Regions from separate parts of the Caballeronia sp. LZ008 genome, predicted to be linked through region 2. Evidence: predicted binding sites of a transcription regulator. Region 2 holds the regulator's gene; the other holds the start of a gene.
What was found. The regulator FliA, encoded in region 2, starts transcription of late flagellar genes. The targets are predictions, from matches to a motif close to CTAAAGTTTNNNNNNNNNNNGCCGNTA.

Region 1 (5,292 bases), on a different contig from region 2:
ATCGAGCCCGATGGCGCCCGCGATCTACGTCGGCGCACTGTGCGCGGTCGGCGCGCTGACGACGTTGTTCATCAAGCAGGCGCGCTGATCCGGCGTTAGCGTTCCACACGCGAAGTGGCGCACCGTTCACGCGGTGCGCCATTTTTCATTGCGCTTTCACGTTTCGGCCCACGCCGAAACATCGGCCGCGCCGCGCGCCTACGATGGCCGGCATGAACTCGAATCTTTCTTCATCCGAAACGCGTCTGTCCGCACGGCAGACGCTCACCGTGACGGCGACCAGCGTCGGCTTCGTCGTCTCGCAACTCGATGTCTCGATCGTGAATGTCGCGCTCGCGCGCATCGGCCACGATCTGGGTGCGAGCGTCGCGAGCCTGCAATGGACCATCGACAGCTACGCGCTCGCCTTCGCCGCGCTCATGCTCTCGGCCGGTTCGCTCGGCGACCGCTTCGGCGCGCGGCGCATGTTCGTCGGCGGACTTGCGCTTTTCGCGCTGGCGTCGCTCGCGTGCGCCTTTTCCGGCGACGCGACGCAACTCATCGCCGCGCGCGCCTTGCAGGGCGTCGGCGCGGCGGCGATGCTGCCGAACTCGCTCGCGCTGCTGAATGCGGCGTGCGGCCACGACCGGCGTCTGCGCGCGCGAGCGGTCGGCTTGTGGACGGCGGCGGGCGCGGTGTCGATCGCGGCGGGGCCGATCGTCGGCGGCGTGCTGATCGCGGCGTTCGGCTGGCGCAGCATTTTCTGGGTCAATCTGCCGATCTGCGCGGCGGGCATCGTCGCGACGCTCGCGTGGATAGAAAACGCGCGACCCAAAGATGCCGGTCGTGCGCGCGGCATCGACCTGCCCGGCCAGGCGCTGGCGATCGTCGCGCTCGCCTCGTTCGTCGGCGCGGTGATCGAACTGCGCCCGCTCGGACCGATGCATCCGCTCGTCATCGGCGCCTTGCTGCTCGCGCTGGCGGCGGGCGGCGCGTTCATCGCGATCGAGCGCGAAAGCCGCACGCCGATGCTGCCGCTGTCGCTCTTCGCCGAGCGCACGTTCAGCGCGGCCGTGGCCTTCGGTATCGGCGTGAATCTCACCTACTATGGAATGGTCTTCGTGCTGAGCCTGTATTTGCAGCGCGTGCTCGGTCACACGCCCTTGCAGACCGGCCTCGCGTTCCTGCCGCTGACGGGCGGATTCCTGATCTCGAACCTGGCGAGCGGCCCTGTCGTCGCGCGCTTCGGCTCGCGCGGCCCGATGATCTTCGGCGCGCTGCTCGACGCCGCCGGTTTCGCCGCGCTCGCCTTCGTCGATGCGACGACGCCCACGGCCGCGCTGCTCGTGCCGTTCCTGCTGATTCCATCGGGGATGGGACTCGCGGTCCCGGCGATGACGACCGCGCTGCTCGGCACCGTCGGCCAGCCGCGTGCGGGCACGGCGTCGGCGGTGCTCAACACGGCGCGGCAGGCGGCGGGCGCGATCGGCGTCGCGGCGTTCGGCGCGCTCGCGGCTTATGGCGACGGCGCGGCGAGCGCGCACCAGATCGTCGATGCGGTGCGCTGGTCGGCGGCGATCTCCGTCGCGCTTCTGTTGTGCGCCGCGTCGATCGCGCGTCATGTGAACAATCCGGCGAGCGCGAACGCCGAAGAACGTGTTACTTAGAGACGGACGCCGGGAACGGCCGTTGCAACGCCCAGGTAAAGCCGCGAATCTTTTGAGGACAACACCATGTCGACAATGCCCCGCTCCCCCGAGGAGCCGCTCGAACCGGACCCGGACAAGCTGCTCGATCCCGACGCCGCGCCGAACCCCGAAGATCCGGACATGCCTGACGGCCCGGATTCCGCGACGCCGATGGTGCCCGCCGATCCGAAAAACGGCGAACCGCGCATGTAGAACGCCGGGCGGCCATCGCGCGCATAAAGCAATGCCCGCGCGGCCTTGAAAGCGGCGCGGGCATGCTTACTGATGCTCGTGGACGAAGAGCGTTACAGGCTAGTGGTCTGCACCGCGCCGGTTTCCAGCGCACGCTCGATGAGCGCTTCCTGCTGCGCCTTGCGAACGGCATCGGCGACGAGCGTATCGGGCGCTTCCACTTCGGCCTTGATCGCGCCGATGATGCCGTCCGCTTCGACGATCACGAGCGATTCCGCCGAATCCGCACGGCTGATGATGACGCGCAGCGGCCCGCCGCCCTCCGCGATGCTGGCGCAAAACTGCATCGTTTGCCCGCCGATCACTTGTTCGAATGTTTGAATCATCGCTGCCTTCCGCGTTGGTTGGACAAAAGCTGACACAGGCTGCGCGCCATGCGGCGCGCAGCCTGCTTTCTCATTGATCCGCGCATGTCGACTAGGTTCAATTCTGTAAGCATGCGCGGCGCGACGCAAGCTCAACGTCTTGCGTCGGCGAGTTCGCGAAGGATGGCGGCGGTCGAATCGTCGGCGGGAAAGAAGGCTTCGATCGCAAGCTCCGACAACGTGATGTCGACGGGCGTGCCGAAAACCGTCGTCGTGCTCAAGAACGACAGCACGCCGTGCTGCGTGCGCAAACGCAAGGGCACGACGACGGGATCGGTCTCGCCGCGCGGCTCGTGGGTCGCGTGACGCGGCGCGGGATACGCCTCCAGTTCGGCCAAGAGCGCGACGAGCGTCGCATCGCCGGACACGTCGATTTGCCGGCGCAGGCGCGCGAGCAGATGCGCGCGCCACTCGTGCCAGTTGTCGATGGCATCGGCGAGACCTTGCGGATGCATCGACAGCCGCAGCACGTTGACCGGCGGCACGAGCAATTGCGCATCCGCCGATGCGACGAGCGGCGCGAAAGCCGCGTTGGCCGCGATCATCGTCCAGTGACGATCGACCGCGAGCGCGGGATACGGCTCATGCCCTTTGAGCACGAGATCGACAGCACGCCTGGCAGCGGAAAGTTGCGGATCGGCCAGCGCGCGCTCGCGATAAAGCGGCGCATAGCCGGCCGCGACGAGCAGCGTGTTGCGCTCGCGCAGCGGCACGTCCAGTTGCTCGGCGAGGCGCATCAGCATGTCCCGGCTCGGCAGCGAGCGGCCCGATTCGACGAAGCTCAGGTGACGCGTGGACACGTCCGCAACGCCTGCGAGATCGAGCTGGCTCATGCGCCTGCGCTGACGCCATTCGCGCAATAGCGCGCCGACGTCCGATCGAACGGCCGGATGTACGAGGGTCGAGTTCATGCAACCGATGTTAGACGAAACATGATCACGCGATCCATTACCTGCGAAGTAAGCGGCGCCACGAACGTAACATTTACGCCGCAAACATTTGCGAAGAAAAACTTGCGCGCGACACCCTAAATCTCCGGCACTTTCGCGCCGATAAGTCCAACAACAAGCGAACAATGCGTCGCGAGCCGTGCGCGTCTCAATCCCGAGCACGCACGGCCCGCGGCGCCCGGACTTTTGCGGAGAAATCATGTTTGTCATCATCGGATGGTTGTTGGTCATCGGCTCGGTGATCGGAAGCTTCGTCGGCGTCGGCGGCCACCTCGCGGCCCTCGTGCAACCGTTCGAGCTGCTGTGTATTTTCGGCGCGGCGATCGGCGCGTTCGTCGTGTCGAATCCGACCGCGACGCTCAAGAAAACGTTGCAATCGATTCCGAAGGCGTTCAAGGGCGGCGGCTACACGAAAGAGAAATATCTCGCGCTGATCGCATTGCTCTACGAACTGCTTCAGAAGGCGCGCAAGGAAGGCATGATGGCGCTCGAAGCCGATGTCGATGCGCCCGAGTCCAGCCCGGTCTTTCAGAAGTACGAGCACGTCATGGCCGATCATCATCTGCTCGACTTCATCGTCGACTATCTGCGCATGATGTCGGCGGGCAATGTCAACGCGCTCGAAATGCAGGATCTGATGGACGAAGAGCTCGACACGCACCACACCGAAAGCTCGATCGCCGCGAACGCCATTCAGAAAATGGCCGATGGCCTGCCTGCATTCGGTATCGTCGCCGCGGTGATGGGCGTCGTGCACACGATGGGCTCGGTCGGCGCCGCGCCCGCCGTGCTCGGCGAGATGATCGCGGGTGCGCTCGTCGGCACGTTCCTCGGCATTCTGCTGGCGTACGGCTTCATCGGCCCGCTCGCGGACCTGCTCAACGCGAAGGGCGCGGCCGAAGCGAAGCCGTTCCAGTGCGTGAAGTCCGTGCTGCTCGCATCGATGAACGGTTATGCGCCGACGATCGCGGTCGAGTTCGGCCGCAAGGTGCTCTTCACCGCCGATCGTCCGAGCTTCAAGGAACTCGACGACGCGGTTCGTGCCACCAAGATGCCGAAGGCGGCTTCGTGATGACATCGGGTACGCAAAGGACCAACGCACATGGCTGAGAAACCGTCACGCGATCCGCTGCAGTCCGTGCTTGCGCCGACTGTCGTCGTCAAGCGCAAGAAGAAGGCGCACGGACACGGCCATCATGGCGGCGCATGGAAGATCGCCTACGCCGACTTCGTCACCGCGATGATGGCGTTCTTTCTGTTGATGTGGCTGCTCGGATCGACATCGAAGTACGACAAGGAAGGCATCGAGCAATACTTCAATACGCCGCTTTCCGCATTGTTCGGCAACGATGGCGGCGCGTCGGCGCATACGAGCGTCATCGCGGGCGGCGGCAGGGATCTGTCGAGCACGCGTCCGGGTGAAGGCAACAAGACCCAGACGCAACCGGTGCCGCAATCGATCGCGCGCGCTGCCGTTGCGATGGACGACTTGCGCAAGCTGCAGCAACTCAAGCAGAAGCTGATGGCGCTCATCGAGCAGACGCCTGCGCTGCGCGCGTACAAGGATCAGATTCGCATCGCGATCACGAGTGAAGGCTTGCGTATCGAGATCGTCGATTCGCTCAAGCGGCCGATGTTCGCATCGGGCAGTTCGAGACTCGAAAGCTATGTGACGACGATTCTGACGAACATCGGCGCATCGCTGAACGATGTCGATAACCGCGTGTCGATTGCGGGGCATACGGATGCAGTGCCCTATTCCGGCGGTCAGGCGGGCTATTCGAACTGGGAGCTTTCGAGCGAGCGGGCGAATGCCGCGCGGCGCGCGCTCGTCGCGGGCGGCATGAAGGAAAGCAAGGTGCTGCAAGTGCGCGGACTGTCCGACGTGCTGCCGCTCAACAAGGATGTCGTCGACGAGCCGACGAATCGGCGGATCAGTATTCTCGTGCTGAACAAGGCCGCGGAACAGGCGTTCTTCCGCGATGGCGGCAGAACCACGGTCGATGAAACGCGGCCTGTCGAAGCGGCGCTTCCCGCGCCGGTCTCGGTCAAGTCGGA
Region 2 (5,292 bases):
AAGACGCGCTGATGGAACGCGGCGGCGTGTTCGCACTGATGGGCCCGACTGGCGTCGGCAAGACGACCACGACGGCCAAGCTCGCCGCGCGCTGCGTGATGCGCTTCGGCGCAAGCAAGGTCGCGCTGCTCACGACCGACAGCTACCGTATCGGCGCGCACGAGCAACTGCGCATTTTCGGCAAGATTCTCGGTGTGTCGGTTCACGCGGTGAAAGACGGCGCGGACCTGCAACTCGCGCTTTCGGAACTCCGCAACAAACATATCGTGCTGATCGACACGATCGGCATGAGCCAGCGCGATCGCATGGTCTCGGATCAGATCGCGATGCTGTGCGGCGCGGGTCATCCGGTGCAGCGCATCCTGCTGCTCAACGCGACGAGCCACGGCGACACGCTCAACGAAGTCGTGCAGGCCTACAAGAGCGCGGCGGACCAGCCGCCGCTCGCGGGCTGCATCCTGACCAAGCTCGACGAAGCGACGAATCTCGGCGGCGTGCTCGATACGGTCATCCGCTACAAACTGCCGGTGCATTACGTGTCGACCGGTCAGAAAGTGCCGGAGAACCTGTACGTCGCGACCAAGCGGTTTCTCATCAAGAGCGCGTTCTGCATCCCGCGCGACAACTCGCCCTTCGTGCCGCAAGACGAAGAAACGCCTGCGCTGCTGTCCGCGTTGTCCGCGCGCGCCACGACCGAACTGCATGAGGTGCACTTTGGATAAGTTCGTGCTCGACCAGGCGGAAGGCCTGCGACGGCTCCTTACGCGCGCCGGTTCGCGCGTGGTGGCGATCGCGGGCGGACCGGCCGGCATCGGATGCACGTCGGCGGTGGTGAATCTCGGCGCGGCGCTTTCCATCCACGGCAAGGACGTGCTCGTGATCGACGAGCACCGCAACGCGGGATCGGTGAGCCGTCTCGTGGGCACCGAAGACGCGGGCGCGCTCGCCTCGGTGATGTCGGGCCGGCGCATGCTCGGCGATGCCGTCGAGCGCACGCCGTTCGGCTTCTCGCTGATGGCCGCGCCGCGCGACGAACGCATCGTTCACGATGCCGCGCAATGCCGCGCGTTGCTCGACGGTCCGGCGGACATCGTGCTGATCGATGCGCAGCTCGATCGCCACGGCGCGCTGTCGACGCTCGCGGCGCAGGCGCATGACTTTCTTATTGTGACGCGGGTAGCCGCGTCGGCGATCACCGAGGCGTATGCGTGCATGAAACGACTGCACTACGCCCATGCGATCGGCCAGTTCCGCGTGCTCGTCAATCACGTGCAGAACCCGGCCGACGCGGCGGTCGCGTTCGACAACCTGTCGGGCGTCGCGAGCCGGTATCTGGCCGTGTCGCTCGTGCAGGCGGGATATGTGTCCGAGGATGCGCGCGTCGCTCGGGCGATGGAACTCTCACGCTGCGCAGTCGAAGCGTTCCCGGCCACGGCCGCGGCGCGCGACTACCGCGCAATCGCGGCGGAGCTCCTGCACTGGCCGATGCGCCCCGCGCCTTATATGCGCGATGCGGGCGGCCAGGCCGACGCGCGAAATCCGGTTAGCGACTCTGTACAGGGCGCGCGGGAGGCGTCGCATCGTGCGGCTGCGCTTCACGACTTTGCATTGAGCAGCACGGCGTCGATGTGATCAAGATAGGTGACCAAGATGTATAACGCCCAAGGCAAACTCTCACAGTCGGAAGTGCTGACGAAATACGCACCGCTCGTTCGACGGCTGGGGCTCCAACTCGTCGCCAAGATGCCGGCGAGCGTCGATCTCGACGATCTCATTCAGGCCGGCATGATCGGCCTGCTGGACGCGGCGAGCCGCTACAAGGAAGATCAGGGCGCGCAGTTCGAAACATATGCGAGCCAGCGCATCCGCGGCGCGATGCTGGATGAGCTCCGCGCGAACGACTGGCTGCCGCGCAGCATGCGCAAGACGTCGCGCGAAGTGGAATCGGCGGTGCACAAGGTCGAGCAGAACCTCGGCCGCGCGGCGAGCGAGCAGGAAATCGCCGAGCACATGAAGATGCCGCTCGACGAATATCAGTCGATGCTTCAGGACTTGCACGGCAGCCAGCTGATCTATTACGAAGACTTCGATCGCTCCGCCGACGACGAGCCGTTCCTCGACCGCTATTGCGTCGATCGTTCGGATCCGCTGTCCGCGCTGCTCGACGACAGCCTTCGCGGCGCGCTGATCGAAGCCATCGACAAGCTGCCCGAGCGCGAGAAGCTCCTGATGAGCCTCTATTACGAACGCGGCCTGAACCTGCGCGAAATCGGCGCGGTGATGGAAGTGAGCGAGTCGCGCGTGTGTCAGTTGCACAGCCAGGCGGTCGCGCGTCTGCGCACGAAGCTGCGCGAGCAGGCGTGGACGAGCGTCGAGGCCTGACGTTCCCTAGCTGATCTCGAAGTCCCGCGTCTCGGCGAAGACCGTTTTCCCTTCGCCGAGACTTTTCGCGCGGTACATCGCGCGGTCGGCGGCGCGCAGCACGGCGGTCATGCCGGTTTGATGCGCGGACGCCGCGCTCGAAAGCAGGCATGCGCCGATGCTAGCCGATACCGACACCGGCCGCTCCTGCACCGACGTAATTTCGCCGAGCGCCGAATGGATGTTGTCGGCCACCGACAACACGGCGTCGCGGTCGCGCATCTGATGCGCGAGCACGACGAACTCGTCGCCGCCCAGACGCGCGATGGTGTCCGACTTGCGCATGCGCTTCGCGAGCGAGTCCGCGAAGGCTTGCAGCAGCAGATCGCCGACGGCGTGACCGTAGGTATCGTTCACTTCCTTGAAGCCGTCGAGATCGATCAGAAGGAGCGCGGTGGCGTGATCGCCATTGGCTTCGGGCGCGTTCATCGCGCGATCGACGACTCTTTCCAGCGCGTACCGGTTCGACAGACCCGTGAGCGGATCGGTCGATGCCTGACGCGCTAGATCGCGATTCGCGTTGCCGAGCCGATCGACGAGCACGCTCAGATACACCGATGCGCCGAGTACGCTCAGCGCGAGCCCGATCGCGGCGGGAAGATTCTCGTGCCACCACGGCTGCCAGACGGCCATCGCCGTGACGATGATGAGCGCCGTCGCGCACGATACGGCGAGCGTGCGCTTGCCGTATCGGCATCCCGAACCGATCAGAAACCAGAACATCACCCAGAGAAGCGGCAGCGCCGTTGCGCCGCCCGCGGCGAGCGCGAGCCCGAGGATCGTCTGATCGGCGATGGTCGTGACGGTCAGGCGCGCAACAGAAGGCGCGCTCATGCGGCTGACGATCAGAAGCGTGATCGCCCCATAAGACACATAGAGCGCGACGAGGCGCGTGGTCAGGAAGGCATCGTGTGAAGGGCGGAGCCACGCGAAAACGCCGTAAGCCAGAAGAACCACCGCTCCCATCCAGACCCGCAGCGTGGCCTGCTCGCGTTCCGGATTCCGGTGTTCGGACCATGCGAAGGCATAAGTCCGGCGTGCCGGTTGATGCGCCTGCTCCATACTGAACCCCTGGATGGTGATTTCTTTCTTTTATCTTGCTGCCAAGTACTGCGGCCCCGTCGCATGGCATCGGCTGAATGGAGTGGTATCGAGTTGCACCGAGCGAGCGATCCGCTATTTTGCAACGTTTTGCGAAGACGCTGTGTTTCGTGTAAGAACAGCTTAAGAACGTCCATTTCTCATTCACGGCGATGCGCGACGAATCCATTTCTTTGGCTGCCGAATGGCTGCCCGTTTGCAATAGCGAAGACGTGCCGGAAGGCGGCGCGCGCGGATTCATCGTGGCCGATGAGCGGATCGTCGTGTGGCGGGACAGCATCGGCGCGGCGCATGCGTGGCGCGATTACTGTCCGCATCGGGGCGCGCAGTTGTCGCTCGGGCATGTGATGCGCGATCAGATCGTGTGTCCGTATCACGGCTGGAGTTACGACATCGAAGGACAGTGTTTGCGGATTCCGTCGAATCCTTCATTGCGCCCGTCGAAGCGCGCGTGCGCGACGACTTTCGTTTGCGAAGAGAAGTACGGCGTTATCTGGATGTGTTTCGGCGAGCCTGCGTATGCGCTCGATTTCTTTCCCGAAGCCGCGATTCCCGGTGGCCGGCGCATCAATCTCGCGCCGCAGACGGTGAGGTCGTCGGCGCCGCGCGTCGTCGAGAATTTTCTGGACATGGCGCATTTCTCGTTCGTGCATGCGGGGATTCTGGGCGAGGACACGCATACGGAAGTGCCCGATTACGAAGTCGTCGCGAGCGATGAAGGTCTGGAAGCGCGGCAATGCCGATACTGGCAACCGGCGGGAATGCCGTGGCAGGGCGGCGGCGCGATGATCGATTATGTGTATCGCGTGAAGCGGCCTTTGATCGCGAAGCTGACGAAGATGGCGTCGGGCGGGCAGGGCGCGCTGCATATCATGCTGGCGGCGTCGCCGGTGACGCAGACAGAGACGCGCGCGTGGCTCGTCTCGATTCACGAGGACGATTCGACGCATTCCGATCGCGAGCTATACGACTTCAATATGGAGATTTTGATGCAGGACACGCCGGTGGTGGAGTCGCAATGGCCGCAGCGCTTGCCGCTCGATCTCGATGCGGAGTTGCATCAGAAGTGCGATCGGATGGCGGTGGCTTATAGGAGGTGGTTGGCGGGGATGGGGTTTGGTTGGGGGACGACGACGGCGAATCGCGACGGCGGACTCGAGTAGTTTCGACTGCGACGGCTGTCGAGTGGAAACGCTTGGCGCGCCCGGCTGGGATCGAACCAGCAACCCCTGCCTTCGGAGGGCAGTACTCTATCCATTGAGCTACGGGCGCATCGGAGAAGGGCTTGCGGAAGAACTACACACGCCGTAAGACGGCTGCAAGGCCCATGCGAATCCGAGAGGATACCTGTTTTCCGTGACGCCGTCCATTGTGCGGGACCGGACGCCCTGCGCGGAACGAGTCACAAAGCATCACACGATTCGGGTAAACGCCCGCTTCGCCGCCCCGGCCACCCCGCGCCGACAGTTAAGCGTTCCGTCTATAATCGACCGTGCCTTTCCCCAAGGCGCGCCTAGCGCACTGCCGTAGCTGTCACGCTGTCACTGAACCGACTCACACCAAAAAACGGGAGACGAGACAAGCATGAGCGAAGCACCCCACGGAGCCCCGATCAAGACACCCGGCCAACTCATCGCCGCGGTCATCGCGGGATTCGGCATCCCGGTCGCCATCATCATCCTGCTCGCGGTGTACGTGAACAATTCCACGCGCACCGGCGCCGGCACGGACATCGAGCAGTCGGTCAACGCGCGCATCGCGCCCGCCGCA

Region 1: a site for FliA is predicted at 3,313-3,339, ahead of motA (flagellar motor stator protein MotA). Genes of this name have one in related genera too.

The regions. Positions count from the first base shown of each region.
Region 1 covers NZ_JARUXK010000004.1:649,059-654,350, reverse strand. The annotation lists gene QCE49_RS27750 (MFS transporter) at 1-88, shown strand, start outside; gene QCE49_RS27745 (MFS transporter) at 204-1,646, shown strand; gene QCE49_RS27740 (hypothetical protein) at 1,713-1,880, shown strand; gene QCE49_RS27735 (hypothetical protein) at 1,973-2,245, opposite strand; gene QCE49_RS27730 (helix-turn-helix domain-containing protein) at 2,377-3,195, opposite strand; gene motA (flagellar motor stator protein MotA) at 3,434-4,306, shown strand; gene motB (flagellar motor protein MotB) at 4,337-5,292, shown strand, end outside.
Region 2 covers NZ_JARUXK010000001.1:2,862,660-2,867,951, reverse strand. The annotation lists gene flhF (flagellar biosynthesis protein FlhF) at 1-722, shown strand, start outside; gene QCE49_RS13360 (flagellar biosynthesis protein FlhG) at 715-1,632, shown strand; gene QCE49_RS13355 (RNA polymerase sigma factor FliA) at 1,651-2,382, shown strand; gene QCE49_RS13350 (GGDEF domain-containing protein) at 2,389-3,483, opposite strand; gene QCE49_RS13345 (aromatic ring-hydroxylating dioxygenase subunit alpha) at 3,696-4,685, shown strand; tRNA gene QCE49_RS13340 (tRNA-Arg) at 4,719-4,794, opposite strand; gene QCE49_RS13335 (cytochrome c5 family protein) at 5,107-5,292, shown strand, end outside.